One region of the Streptomyces sp. NPDC001880 genome, then DNA from elsewhere that is predicted to be linked to it. Evidence: riboswitches for the same ligand, from Rfam matches in the RefSeq annotation. Region 1 holds a riboswitch; each other region holds the start of a gene.
What was found. A riboswitch is a leader RNA that binds a small molecule or an ion and turns the genes downstream of it on or off. The one in region 1 is predicted to bind cyclic di-AMP.

Region 1 (4,401 bases):
AGGCGTTCGGGCCGATGATCCGCATTCCGTACGAGCGGGCCTGCCGGACCAGTTCGCGTTGCCGCTCCCGGCCTTCGGCGCCCCATTCGGCGTATCCGGCCGAGAGAACGACCAGGCCCTGGACGCCATGTTCGCCGCAGTCCGCGACGGCCTCCGGAACCCGGTCGGCTGGGACGGCGACGACCGCGAGATCGACCGGTTCAGCGATCTCACCGATCGAGCGGTGGGCGGGGACGCCGTCGACCGTGGCCAGGCCGGCGGCGAAGGCGCGGTTCACGGCGTACGTCCGGCCGGTGAAGCCGGCGCCGAGGAGGTTGCGCAGGACCGTGCGGCCGACGCCTCCGGGGGTCCGGCCGACGCCGATGACGGCGACGGAGCCGGGGGCCAGCAGTCGTTGTACGGACCGCGCCTCCGCCCGGTGCTCACGGCCGCGCTGGACGGCGAGGGACTCGGCGGTCGGTTCGAGGTCCAGGGTGAGGTGGACGGAGCCGTCCTCGAAGCTGCGCTGCTGGGTGTATCCGGCGTCCCGGAACACCTTGATCATCTTGGTGTTGGCGGGCAGCACCTCGGCGGCGAAGCGGCGGATCCCGCGCTCGCGGGCGACGGCCGCGATGTGTTCGAGGAGCGCCGAGGCCACGCCGCGGCCCTGATGCGCGTCCTGGACGAGGAAGGCGACCTCGGCCTCGTCGGCGGGTGCGGAGGCGGGCCTGCCGCGCTCGTCGATCCGGTCGTAGCGGACGGTCGCGATGAAGTCGCCGCCGACCGTGACGGCGAGTCCCACCCGGTCGACGTAGTCGTGGTGGGTGAAGCGGTGCACGTCCCGGTCGGACAGCCGGGGGTACGGGGCGAAGAACCGGTAGTACTTCGACTCGTCGGAGACCTGCTCGTAGAAGCTGACCAGCCGTTCGGCGTCGTCCGCGGTGATGGGCCTGATGCGCGCGGTGCCTCCGTCGCGGAGCACCACGTCCGCTTCCCAGTGGTCGGGATAGGGGTGCTGCGGACACTGCTCCGGCGCGGGCTGCATGGGCAAAGACTACGGCTCGGCCAGCGGTCGCGTACGACTCGGGGCCGGGGCAGTCTGGGAGGGCCGATCGGCGGTACCCCGGGCATCGCGGGCGTTCCCGGGGTCGGCCGGAGCAACTGCGCACCGCGTGAGAGACTGGTCTAGACAACTCTTGATTCCCGAAGGGCAGAACCATGGCTGAGCGCCGCGTCAACGTCGGTTGGGCCGAGGGCCTGCACGCCCGCCCCGCTTCCATATTCGTCCGTGCCGCCACGGCCTCCGGCATCCCCGTGACGATCTCCAAGGCCGACGGCAACCCGGTGAACGCCGCCTCCATGCTCGCGGTCCTCGGCCTCGGCGCGCAGGGGGGCGAGGAGATCGTGCTCGCCTCCGAGGCGGACGACTCCGAAGCCGCCCTGGACCGTCTGGCGAAGCTGGTCGCCGAGGGGCTCGAAGAGCTCCCGGAGACCGTCTGAGGCATTTTCCCGAGAAAGCCGCTGCACCACGGGGCGGTTCGGCGGACGGTCGTCGTTCACGGCCGTGCGGCGGGTACGTCGAAGGCCCCGGCATGCGCCGGGGCCTTCGACGTAGGTGCTGCGACGGGGCCGTCAGACGTTGACGCCTCGGGCGCGCAGATACGCGACCGGGTCCATGTCGGAGCCGTACGACGGTGTCGTCCGGGCCTCGAAGTGCAGGTGCGGCCCGGTGGAGTTGCCGGTCGAGCCGGAAAGGCCGATCTGCTGGCCCGCGCCGACGCTCTGGCCGACGGAGACGCTGATCGAGGAGAGGTGGCCGTACTGCGTGTACGTGCCGTCCGTCATCCGGAGCACGACGTTGTTGCCGTACGCGCCGCCCCAGCCGGCCTCGACGACCGTACCGGCACCGACGGCGACGACGGAGCTGCCGGACGCGGCGTGGAAGTCGATGCCGGAGTGGCTGCCGGAGGACCAGAGCGAGCCGCTGGACTTGTATCCGGTGGAGACGTACGAGCCGGCGACCGGGAGCTGGAAGGCACCCAACCGGGTGCGCTCGGCGGACCGCGCGGCGCGGGCCTTCTCCGCGCGGGCCTCCGCGGCGCGCTTCGCGTCCGCCTCGGCCTTGGCCTTGGCTTCGGCCTTCTTCTTGGCCTCGGCCTTCCGCTGGGCCTCCGCCTTCGCCTTCGCCGCCACGTCGGCCTGGTGCTGCTGCGCGTCGGCCTGTGCGTCGATCCGGTCGGCGATGGTCTCGTCGATGGCGATGACCTGACCGAGGCCGGTGTCGCTCACGGAGGGGGTTCCTGAGTCCGCGGCAAGGGCGGGAGCGGCCATGCCGCCGATGACGCCGGTGGTGGCCAGAGCCGCGACGCCGACGGCCTTCGCGCTCCTGCGCGTCAGTCGGCTCGGGGCACGGTGCTTCCCGGTGGCACGGGTGAACGCCATGAAGTGGCTGATCCTTTCCTTCCTTCTCGCCTACCGGGTTAGCTGACGGGTTCGGAGCAGGAAGGTCTCCTACGGACGCCCCAGGCCCCAGCCGGGCTCAGGCATCCGATTCACCCCAGGGACTGCGTGGGTCCCCGGCTCCCCAGGCTCGCGCCTGACGGGGACTCGGCGATGACTGTCCGGTACGTCGCGGATGCGGCATACGAGTGACGGACAGTCGAGCCGACGCTAAGCGGGGGCACTTTCATTCACCAAACGGACAGGCCGTTTTGTAGCGCATCCCACAGGGCCGACAGGCAACCTCCACATCAGAACGGACAAAAGGGAAGACCCCGGCGAGATCTTGCTCGCAGAGGTCTTCCCTTTGCCCCGGTATGGGGCGCTATGCCGGATCGATCCGATCGGCCGGTGCCCGTCGGCGGTGCCGATCGTCAGCCGGTGACCACCGACACCTCTCCGATGCCCAGAGCCCGCACGGGCTCCTCGATCCGTGCCGCGTCGCCGACGAGGATCGTGACCAGCCGGTCCCCCGGGAAGGCGTTGACGACCGCCGCGGTCGCCTCGACCGTGCCGGTCTCCGCGAGCCGGGCGTACAGCTGCGCCTGGTAGTCGTCGGGGAGGTGCTGCTCGACCTGGTCGGCGAGGGTACCCGCGACGGAGGCCGCCGTCTCGAACTTCAGCGGCGCGACCCCCACGAGGTTCTGCACCGCCGTCTCGCGCTCCTCGTCGGTCAGGCCCTCGGCCGCCAGCGTCCGCAGGACCGTCCACAGGTCCTTGAGCGCGGGCTCGGTGGACTCCGTGTCGACCGAGCCGCTGATGGCCAGCATCGCGGCGCCGGTCGCGCCCGAGGCGGAGTCCGGTGCCGACGACCGCAGCACCTGGGCGAAGGCCCGTACGCCGTAGGTGTAGCCCTTCTCCTCGCGCAGCACCCGGTCGAGACGGGAGGTGAGCGTGCCGCCCAGGCAGTACGTGCCGAGCACCTGGGCCGGCCACACGCTGTCGTGCCGGTCGGCACCGATCCGGCCGATCAGCAGCTGCGTCTGCACCGCGCCCGGACGGTCGACGATCACTACCCGGCCGGTGTCGTCGGCGGTGATCGGCGGGGCGGGACGGGGCTCGACCGCCTCTCCCGACCAGTCGCCGAGGGTGTCGGCGAGCAGGGCGTCCAGGTCGATCCCGGTGAGGTCGCCGACGACCACGGCGGTCGCCGCGGACGGCCGGACGTGGGCGTCGAAGAAGGCGCGCACGGCCGCCGAGTCGATCCGCTCCACCGTCTCCTCGGTACCCTGGCGCGGGCGCGACATCCGCGCCGCAGCCGGGAAGAGCTCCTTGGAGAGCTGCTTGGCGGCGCGGCGGGCCGGGTTGGCCTGCTCGTGCGGGATCTCGTCGAGCCGGTTGCGCACCAGCCGCTCGATCTCGCTGTCGGCGAAGGCCGGCGCCCGCAGCGCCTCGGCGACCAGCGCGAGCGCCTTGGCCAGCCGGGAGGCCGGGACCTCCAGGGAGACCCGGACGCCGGGGTGGTCGGCGTGCGCATCGAGGGTGGCGCCGCAGCGCTCCAGCTCGGCGGCGAACTCCTCGGCGGTGTGCTTGTCGGTGCCCTCGGACAGCGCCCGCGACATGATCGTGGCCACGCCGTCGAGACCCTCGGGCTCCGCGTCCAGCGGGGCGTCGAGGAAGATCTCGACCGCCACGACCTGCTGGCCGGGACGGTGGCAGCGCAGCACCGTGAGGCCGTTGGGCAGGGCGCCGCGCTCCGGCGCGGGGAAGGCCCAGGGCCGGGCGACGCCGGGGGCCGGCTGCGGATGATACTGCATCGAAACTCCAGTCGCGGCAGCGTCGGTCACTTGCCCGCTCCTTCGTGCGCGTCGGTGTCGTCGGCGTCGGTCTCCTCGGTGTCCGCGGGCTCGGCCGATTCGACCGGCTCGTAGACCAGCACCGCCCGGTTGTCGGGGCGCAGCTGGGCCTTGGCGACCGCCTGGA
Region 2 (4,401 bases), on a different contig from region 1:
GCGACGGCGGGTTGTACGAGGGCTGGCCCCACGCACTGCGCATCGCGGCCCGGGTCAGATAGAGCCGCTCCCGGGCCCGGGTGATGCCGACGTAGGCGAGCCGCCGCTCCTCCTCCAGCTCCTTCACCTGTCCCAGCGCCCGCATGTGCGGGAAGACGCCGTCCTCCATGCCGGTCAGGAAGACGACCGGGAATTCGAGGCCCTTCGCGGTGTGCAGCGTCATCAGCGTGATGACGCCGGAGCCGTCCTCGTCCTCGTCGGGAATCTGGTCGGAGTCGGCGACGAGCGCGACCTTCTCCAGGAACTCGGCGAGTGTGCCCGTGCCCGCGGCCGTGCCCGTCTCGTCGGCCGCTCCGCGCTCCTGCTCGAATTCGAGGGCCACGGCTGCCAGTTCCTGGAGGTTCTCGATCCGGGTCTCGTCCTGCGGGTCGGTGGAGGCCTGCAGTTCGGCGAGGTAGCCGGTGCGCTCCAGGACGGCCTCCAGGACCACCGCCGGGCCCGCGCCCGACTCGACGATCGTGCGCAGCTCCTCCATCAGCGTGTTGAACCGCTTGACGGCGTTGGCCGACCGGGCCGCCATGCCGTACGCCTCGTCGACCCGGCGCAGCGCCTGCGGAAAGGTGATCTTCTCGCGCAGGGACAGCGCGTCGATCATCGCCTCGGCGCGCTCGCCGATGCCGCGCTTGGGCACGTTGAGGATGCGGCGCAGCGGGACGGTGTCCTCCGGATTGGCGAGGACGCGCAGGTAGGCCAGGATGTCCCGGACCTCCTTGCGCTCGTAGAAACGCACGCCGCCGACGACCTTGTAGGGCAGGCCGACGCGGATGAAGATCTCTTCGAAGACACGGGACTGCGCGTTCGTGCGGTAGAAGATCGCGACGTCGCCGGCCCTGGCGTCGCCCGCGTCGGTCAGCCGGTCGATCTCGTCGGCGACGAACTGCGCCTCGTCGTGCTCGGTGTCGGCGACGTAGCCGGTGATCCGGGCGCCCGTGCCGGCGTTCGTCCAGAGGTTCTTGGGACGGCGGCTCTCGTTGCGCTCGATGACCGCGTTGGCGGCGGACAGGATCGTCTGCGTGGAGCGGTAGTTCTGCTCCAGGAGGATCGTCGTCGCGTTCGGGTAGTCCTCCTCGAACTGGAGGATGTTGCGGATGGTCGCGCCGCGGAAGGCGTAGATCGACTGGTCCGCGTCACCCACGACGCACAGCTCGGCCGGGGCGTCGCCCTCGCCCGCCGGGCCGACCAGCTCGCGTACGAGGGTGTACTGGGCGTGGTTGGTGTCCTGGTACTCGTCAACCAGGACGTGGCGGAAGCGGCGGCGGTAGTGCTCGGCGACGTCCGGGAACGCCTGGAGCAGGTGGACCGTCGTCATGATGATGTCGTCGAAGTCCAGCGCGTTGGCCTCGCGCAGCCGGGACTGGTACATCGCGTAGGCCTGGGCGAGGGTCTTCTCGAAGCCGTCCGCCGCCTGGCCGGCGAAGGTCTCCTCGTCGATCAGTTCGTTCTTGAGGTTGGAGACCTTGGCCGTGAACGACTTCGGCGGGAAGCGCTTCGGGTCGAGGTCGAGATCGCGGCAGACCAGGGCCATCAGCCGCTTGGAGTCGGCGGCGTCGTAGATGGAGAACGACGAGGTGAAGCCGAGCTTCTTCGACTCGCGGCGCAGGATGCGTACGCACGCGCTGTGGAAGGTCATGACCCACATGGCGTTGGCGCGCGGTCCGACGAGCTGCTCGACGCGCTCCTTCATCTCGCCCGCGGCCTTGTTGGTGAAGGTGATCGCCAGGATCTGGCCGGGGTGCACCCCGCGCTCCGCGAGGAGGTGGGCGATCCGGTGGGTCAGCACCCGGGTCTTGCCCGAGCCGGCTCCGGCGACGATGAGCAGCGGGGAGCCCGCGTGGACCACGGCGGCGCGCTGCTCGGTGTTCAGCCCGTCGAGGAGCGCCGCGGAGTCGATGACGGGGCGGTGCGCGCCGTCGCGGTAGTAGGCGTCCCGGGGCGGCGGGGGCCCGTCGAACACGCCCGCGAAAAGGTCCTCCGGCACCTCTTCGGGCGCGGAGTCCTCGGGGGGCGGCGGGGGCTCTTCCTCCGATTGCTGGAGGCCGGCCAGGAAGCTGTCGTCAAAGAGGCTGCTCATCGCTTGTCGAGTCTAGGCCGCCCCGGCGACACCCGGAGGCCGCACGGCGAACCGCGCACCGCGACGGACACGCGACGGAGGGGCGCCACTACGATCCGTAAGGGATTCCGGGCCCTCACCACCCACCCCGACAAGGTCACGAAAACGTATCGGGCATATCGAACATCAACCTTCACAGCAGCACCGCGGGTTGGCTAGCGTGCTCGACCGGGCGGCCCGTACCCCCTTGAGGCGAACCACGCCGAGCGGGCGCCCCCGCCGAATCCGGGCTGCCCCCACGGGAGTTCGGAACCGGGGACCCACACGCAGCACCGGGGTGAATCGGTCCTTATCCCCCACTCGGACCGTAGGGCAGCCTTCCGTTCCGCCCGAGCCCGACAGCTAACCCGGTAGGCGGTCCACGGAAGGAGATGCCGGTCTTGGCATCGCATCGCAAGCCGCGCACCCGGGTGCGCACCACCGCGCCGGCCGTCGGGCTCACCACCGCGGCACTGGCGTCCGTGACCCTGCTCTCCACGCAGAGCGCCATGGCCGCCCCCGACCCGAAGCCCGGCGTCGAGGACGTACAGAAGCAGGTCGACGAGCTCTACCGGCAGGCGGGCACCGCGACCCAGCAGTACAACCAGGCGAAGGAGGCCTCCGCCGCCCAGCGCGCCAAGGTCGACGCCCTGCTGGACGATGTCGCCGAACGCGCCGACAAGCTCAACGAGGCGCGCAGGACGCTCGGCGCCTACGCGGCCGCGCAGTACCGCAGCGGCTCCATCACGCCGAGCGCCACGTTCTTCCTGGCCGACGACCCGCAGTCGTACTTCGACCAGAGCCAGTTGATGGACCGGATGACCAGCCGGCAGCAGCAGGCGATCACGGACTTCCGTACGGAGCAGGCCAAGGCGTCGAAGAAGCGCGCCGAAGCGGTGCGGAGCCTGGAGACGCTGACGACGACGCAGAACACGCTGCGCACCAGCAAGCAGAACGTCCAGAAGAAGCTGGGCGAGGCGCGCACGCTGCTGTCGAAGCTGACCGCCGAGGAGAAGGCGCGGCTCGCGGCGATCGAGCGGGAGAAGGAGGCCGAGGCCAGGCGCAAGGCCGAGGAGCTGGCGAAGCAGCAGGCCGCCGCCAAGGCCGAGGCGGACCGCAAGGCCGAGGAGGCCGCGAAGGAGTCGGGAGGCGGCAGCGGTACGGGGACGGGCACCGGGTCCGGCTCGGACAGCAGTGCCACCACCAAGGCGGAGAAGGTCCTCGCCTTCGCCAGGGCCCAGATCGGCAAGCCGTACGTCTGGGGCGCGACGGGCCCCGCTTCGTACGACTGCTCCGGGCTCACCCAGGCCGCGTGGAAGGCGGCGGGCGTGGACATACCGCGGACCACATGGGACCAGGTCGAGATCGGCACCCGGGTCGCCACGGCGGACCTGCGGCCGGGGGACCTGGTCTTCTTCTACGACGACATCAGCCACGTCGGCATCTACAAGGGTGACGGGATGATGATCCACGCCCCGAAGCCCGGGGCGAACGTGCGCGAGGAGTCGATCTACTACATGCCGATCTACGGCAGCGTGCGGCCGGCGTAGCGGGCCTCCACGCGCAGCGCTGCCCCGGTGCCGGGGCAGCGCTGCGCGGGCGGGATCAGGTCCAGAGCGTGGCGATGAAGATGTTGAGCATCGTCAGTCCGCCCACCGCCGCGAAGGCGCCCTTGTCGACCTTCTCCTCGTCCCGCTTGATGTAGACGAGGGCGAGGATGACGACCAGGATCAGCAGCTTGACGCCGATCTTGATGTTGTTCACGTGGTTGCCGTCGGCCTCGTTCAGCCCGACCAGTGCGACACCGGTGACCAGCATGGTCAGCGCGCCGTGCAGCATCGCCGGGACGAACCGGGCCGTGCCCGCGCCCATCGCCTTCATCTGGGTCAGGAATCCGCCCAGCAGGGCGGCGATGCCGATGATGTGCAGGGCGACGAAGACATGAATGAGTACGTCCATGAGGCCGCAGCCTAGCCCCGGCCATATCACCACTCGGCAGGCAGGTACACCTTACTGTTCACTTCACTCACACCTGTACCAATTGCCTGACTCTGGCGCAATTTTTCCGATCACTCGACGGCAATGCCACGCCAAATTCAGACAATAAGCGTCATTACGACTCCTGCCCGTGCCCCGGGTTTAGCGTCCCTGACCAGGGTGACCGGCTTCACCGCTGCTCCGTACGCGGGCGGCGCACCGGTCGCCCCGCCGAGAGTTTCGGCGGGCCCGTCGGTAGCCCCCGACGGGCAGTC
Region 3 (4,401 bases), on a different contig from region 1:
CGGGACGACTCCGATGTCGTGGAGCGCTGGGCCACCGTCGCCCATGCCGGACCGGACGGCCCGCCGCTGGAACTGCTGCGCGCCGACGCGGCCACCTGGTCGCTCCCGGCCCGCGACGGCTGGCGGCTCAGCCGGCTGCACGGGCGCTGGGCGGCGGAGTCGCGGCTGGCGCGGGCGGAGCTGATCCACGGCGAGAGTGTCGTCTCCAGTCGGCGCGGACATACCGGCCACCAGTACCTGCCCTGGGTCGCCCTGGATGCCGACGGCACGGCGACCGAGGAGAGCGGCGAGGTGTACGGCTGTGCGCTCGGCTGGTCCGGCTCGTGGCGGATCTCCGTGCAGCGGCTGCCCGACGGGCTCGTACAGATCACCGGCGGCGCCGGCTACGACGACTCCGGACTGCTGCGGCTCGCGCCGGGGGAGTCGTACACCACACCCGTGTTCGCCGGGCTGTGGAGCGGCCAGGGGTTCGGCGGGGCGAGCCGCGCCTGGCACGCCTGGCAGCTGGCCCATGTGATCCCGGACGCGGAGAAGGCGCGGCCGGTGCTCTACAACTCCTGGGAGGCGACGGGCTTCGACATCTCGCTGGACCAGCAGCGCGTCCTCGCCGAGCGCGCCGCCGCGATGGGTGTCGAGCTGTTCGTGGTGGATGACGCGTGGTTCGGGCAGCGGACCAGCGACCGGGCCGGGCTCGGCGACTGGACGCCGAATCCGGACCGCTTCCCCGGCGGGCTGAAGCCGCTCGCCGACGAAGTGCACGGGCTCGGCATGCAGTTCGGAATCTGGGTCGAGCCGGAAATGGTCAATGCCGACAGCGATCTCTACCGCGCGCACCCCGACTGGGTGCAGCACTTTCCCGAGCGGGCGCGGACGGAGTACCGCAACCAGCTGGTGCTCAATCTGGCCCGTCCCGATGTCCGGGAATATCTCTGGGAGCAGCTGGACACGCTGCTCTCCAATACGCCCGTCGACTATGTGAAGTGGGATTTCAACCGCTGCTTCACCGATGCGGGCTGGCCGGGCGAGGAGTACCCGCAGAAGCTCTGGATCGAGCATGTGGATGCCCTGTACGCGCTGATCGACCGGCTCAGGGCCGCACATCCCGCAGTCGCGTTCGAGTCCTGCTCGGGCGGTGGCGGCCGGATCGACCTGGGGATCCTGTCCCGTACGGACCAGGTGTGGACCTCCGACAACACCGACCCGCTCGACCGTCTCGCCATCCAGGAGGGTTTCGGGCACATCCATCCGGCCCGGGTGATGGCCGCCTGGGTCACCGACAGCCCGAACGAGCAGCTCAACGGCAGGGTCAGCTCGCTGCGCTTCCGTTTCGTGAGCGCCATGGCCGGTGTGCTCGGGGTCGGCGGGGACCTCACCGAATGGAGCGAGGAGGAGCTGGCCGAGGCGCGGACCTGGGTGGAGCTCTACAAGGAGATCCGGCCGGTCGTGCAGCACGGCGCGCTGTACCGGCTGCGTGAGCCGCGCGGCGGGCTCAGCGCGGTGCAGTACGTCCACGGTGAGGAGGCCGTGGTCCTGATGTGGCTGGAGAAGCAGCGGTACGGGGAGCGGCCCCCGGCCCTGCGGCTGCGCGGGCTCGACCCCGCGGCGACCTACGCCTGCCTGGACACGGGGGCGGTGCACCACGGTTCGGTACTCCTGCACCAGGGGCTGGACACCGGACTTCGGGGAGACCTCGACGCGCGGGTGCTGCGCCTGCGGAGAGGGTGACAAAACGGGCATATCCGTAATGCGGTCTTTTGCCTTAACTTCGTCCGGTTGTACGGGAGATGGTCGCTGCCTCGTGAGCGGGATCATATCCGTGACGGTGTGTGGCGACAGGGGAGTCGGGTATTCCGTGTGCCGTGCGGAAAGTCAAGATCCGTAATCCACGGAGTGTGACCGGAATTCCACGCCGATTTCCTCGGCGTGGAATCCGGAATGGAACCCGAGGCTTGTTCTCGCCGTCCGGACTCGCTTACGGTCACCGTCAATCCGGGCGGACCGCCTAATCCTGCCGCCGCCTGGAATTCGTATCCACTCATCGCGTGGCAGGAGCGGGGGAACCAGGTAAGCCGCCGACCGGAGATATCCGGCCGGCTCGGGGTGAAGTCGCGCTCAGCGCGGCCGGGCATCTCCAGCCCGAACCCGACAGCTCACCTCGCAGGCGCCGGAGAGGAAGAACGTCATGCCCATTTCGGGTAAGCACCGCCGTCCGAAGATCGGTCCCGTTGCCCGTGGCGTCGCCGCCGTCAGCGCCGGCGGCGCCATCGTCGCACTGCCACTGCTCGGCGCCACCGGTGCCTACGCCGTGGAGCAGGCCGCCCCGGCCGCCGCCCCGCAGTCGGCCGCCGTCACCACGCACGCCCAGCCGGTCGCCCAGAAGCAGGACGCCACCACGACGTACTCCGTGGTCTCCGGCGACTACCTGTCGAAGATCGCCGCCGAGCACAACGTCAAGGGCGGCTGGCAGAAGCTGTACCAGGACAACCGCCAGGTCGTCGGCGAGGACCCGAGCCTGATCTTCCCGGGCATGAAGCTGACCCTCGGCGCCAAGTCGGCCGGCAACGCCGCGCCCACCGGCGCCGGCGCCGGCGCCGGCGCCGCCCTCCCGTCGAAGGCGCCTTCCGCCGCCGCGTCGGCCGCTGAGAAGTCCGCCCCGTCCAAGTCCGTGACCGCCGCCCCGGAGACCAAGGCCCCGGCCTCCGCCCCGGCCGCCAAGAGCAGCAGCTCCGGCTACGCCCACCCGGTCCCCGGCAACCACACCACCAACTACCGGGCCTCCGGCTCCAACTGGTCCAGTGGCAGCCACACCGGCATCGACTTCCCCGTCGCCACCGGCACCAGCGTGAAGGCCATCACCTCCGGCACCGTCGTCTCCGCGGGCTGGGGCGGCGCGTACGGCAACCAGGTCGTCATCAAGCACGCCGACGGCCACTACTCGCAGTACGGCCACCTGTCCTCCCTCTCCGTCTCGGTGGGCCAGAGCGTGGGCATCGGTCAGCAGGTCGGCCTCTCCGGAGCCACCGGCAACGCCACCGGCCCGCACCTGCACTTCGAGGTCCGCACCGGCCCGGCGTACGGCTCGGACATCGACCCGATCGCCTTCCTGGCCTCGCACGGCATCTACGTCTGAGCCGAACGGCCGGGCGGCTGAGCAACACAGAAGGGGCGGTGCGCGGCGGCGCACCGCCCCTTCGGCTGACACCGACCGGCAATCGGAAGGCGACGCCGCCCCCATTGCCGGTCGGCCTTATTCCTCCTTTGCCAAAACCTGACCGGGTGGTCTATCTCACCACCCGTCAACCCCTTATTACGGTCGCGTAGGTCACATTCGGCGGTGCAGGATGAGCGTTTGTGGCAGACGATTCGAGAAAAAATCAACGTGGCGTCATCAACCGACAGGGCGTCATCGAGTCGTACGCGGCGATTGGCGACAGCTTCACCGAAGGAGTCGGCGACCCCGGCCCGGACGGGACCTTCGTCGGCTGGGCGGACCGTTTCGCGGTACTTCTCGCGGACCAGCTCCCGGACCCCGAAGCGGCGACGGGCAGCGAGGGCTCCGAGCACGGCAATTTCAGGTACGCCAATCTCGCCGTACGAGGACGCCTCCTCGACCAGATCGTCGAGGAGCAGGTGCCGCGCGCCAAGGAACTCGCCCCCGACCTGGTGAGCTTCTGCGCGGGCGGCAACGACATCATCCGGCCGGGCACCGACCCCGACGACGTGGCCGAGCGCTTCGAGCGCGCCGTCGCCGAGCTGACCGGGGCGGTCGGCACAGTCATGGTCACCACCGGCTTCGACACCCGCGGTGTTCCCGTGCTGCGCCATCTGCGCGGCAAGATCGCCACGTACACCGCCCATGTGCGGGCCATCGCCGACCGCTACGACTGCCCGGTCCTCGACCTGTGGTCGCTGCGCTCCGTCCAGGACCGGCGCGCCTGGGACGACGACCGGCTCCATCTGTCGCCCGAGGGACACACCAGGGTCGCGCTGCGCGCCGCCCAGGTCCTCGGCATCGACGTGCCGGCCGACCCCGACCAGGAATGGCCCCCGCAGGCGCAGCGCGGCACCCTCGAAGTGCGGCGCGACGACATCCACTGGGCGCGCGAGTACCTGGTCCCGTGGATCGGCCGGCGGCTGCGCGGCGAATCCTCCGGCGACCACGTCGAGGCGAAGCGGCCGGACCTCCTGCCGCTCTAGGGTCTCTCGTCCGGATCGAGCCCGGCGCGATCCAAACGAACAGTCCCAGTCCCCGTCCGCACAGTCCCGCCGGACGTGTCCGAAACTCAGGCACGTCCGGCGAGCAGCGGGGGCGGCGACGCAGGTATCCGCTCCAGCACACCGCCCGCGAAGACGTCGTACAACGGCAGCGTCTCCAGATGCACATAGCCGATGTGGCAGTCG

Region 2: it holds a riboswitch for cyclic di-AMP, as region 1 does, so the genes downstream of both, ACWCQ6_RS10325 (NlpC/P60 family protein) here and ACWCQ6_RS18910 (M23 family metallopeptidase) in region 1, are expected to answer to the same signal.
Region 3: it holds a riboswitch for cyclic di-AMP, as region 1 does, so the genes downstream of both, ACWCQ6_RS19415 (M23 family metallopeptidase) here and ACWCQ6_RS18910 (M23 family metallopeptidase) in region 1, are expected to answer to the same signal.

Annotation. Positions count from the first base shown of each region.
Region 1 is NZ_JBSFET010000031.1:21,210-25,610, reverse strand. Features, by position in the region: gene ACWCQ6_RS18920 (bifunctional acetate--CoA ligase family protein/GNAT family N-acetyltransferase) at 1-1,024, opposite strand, end outside; gene ACWCQ6_RS18915 (HPr family phosphocarrier protein) at 1,198-1,479, shown strand; gene ACWCQ6_RS18910 (M23 family metallopeptidase) at 1,612-2,421, opposite strand; cyclic di-AMP (ydaO/yuaA leader) riboswitch at 2,435-2,602, opposite strand; gene ACWCQ6_RS18905 (M16 family metallopeptidase) at 2,853-4,235, opposite strand; gene ACWCQ6_RS18900 (M16 family metallopeptidase) at 4,262-4,401, opposite strand, start outside.
Region 2 is NZ_JBSFET010000012.1:66,642-71,042, reverse strand. Features, by position in the region: gene pcrA (DNA helicase PcrA) at 1-2,131, opposite strand, end outside; cyclic di-AMP (ydaO/yuaA leader) riboswitch at 2,378-2,543, shown strand; gene ACWCQ6_RS10325 (NlpC/P60 family protein) at 2,542-3,699, shown strand; gene ACWCQ6_RS10320 (hypothetical protein) at 3,755-4,108, opposite strand.
Region 3 is NZ_JBSFET010000032.1:56,294-60,694, reverse strand. Features, by position in the region: gene ACWCQ6_RS19420 (alpha-galactosidase) at 1-1,725, shown strand, start outside; cyclic di-AMP (ydaO/yuaA leader) riboswitch at 2,023-2,179, shown strand; gene ACWCQ6_RS19415 (M23 family metallopeptidase) at 2,183-3,130, shown strand; gene ACWCQ6_RS19410 (SGNH/GDSL hydrolase family protein) at 3,352-4,197, shown strand; gene ACWCQ6_RS19405 (STM4011 family radical SAM protein) at 4,284-4,401, opposite strand, start outside.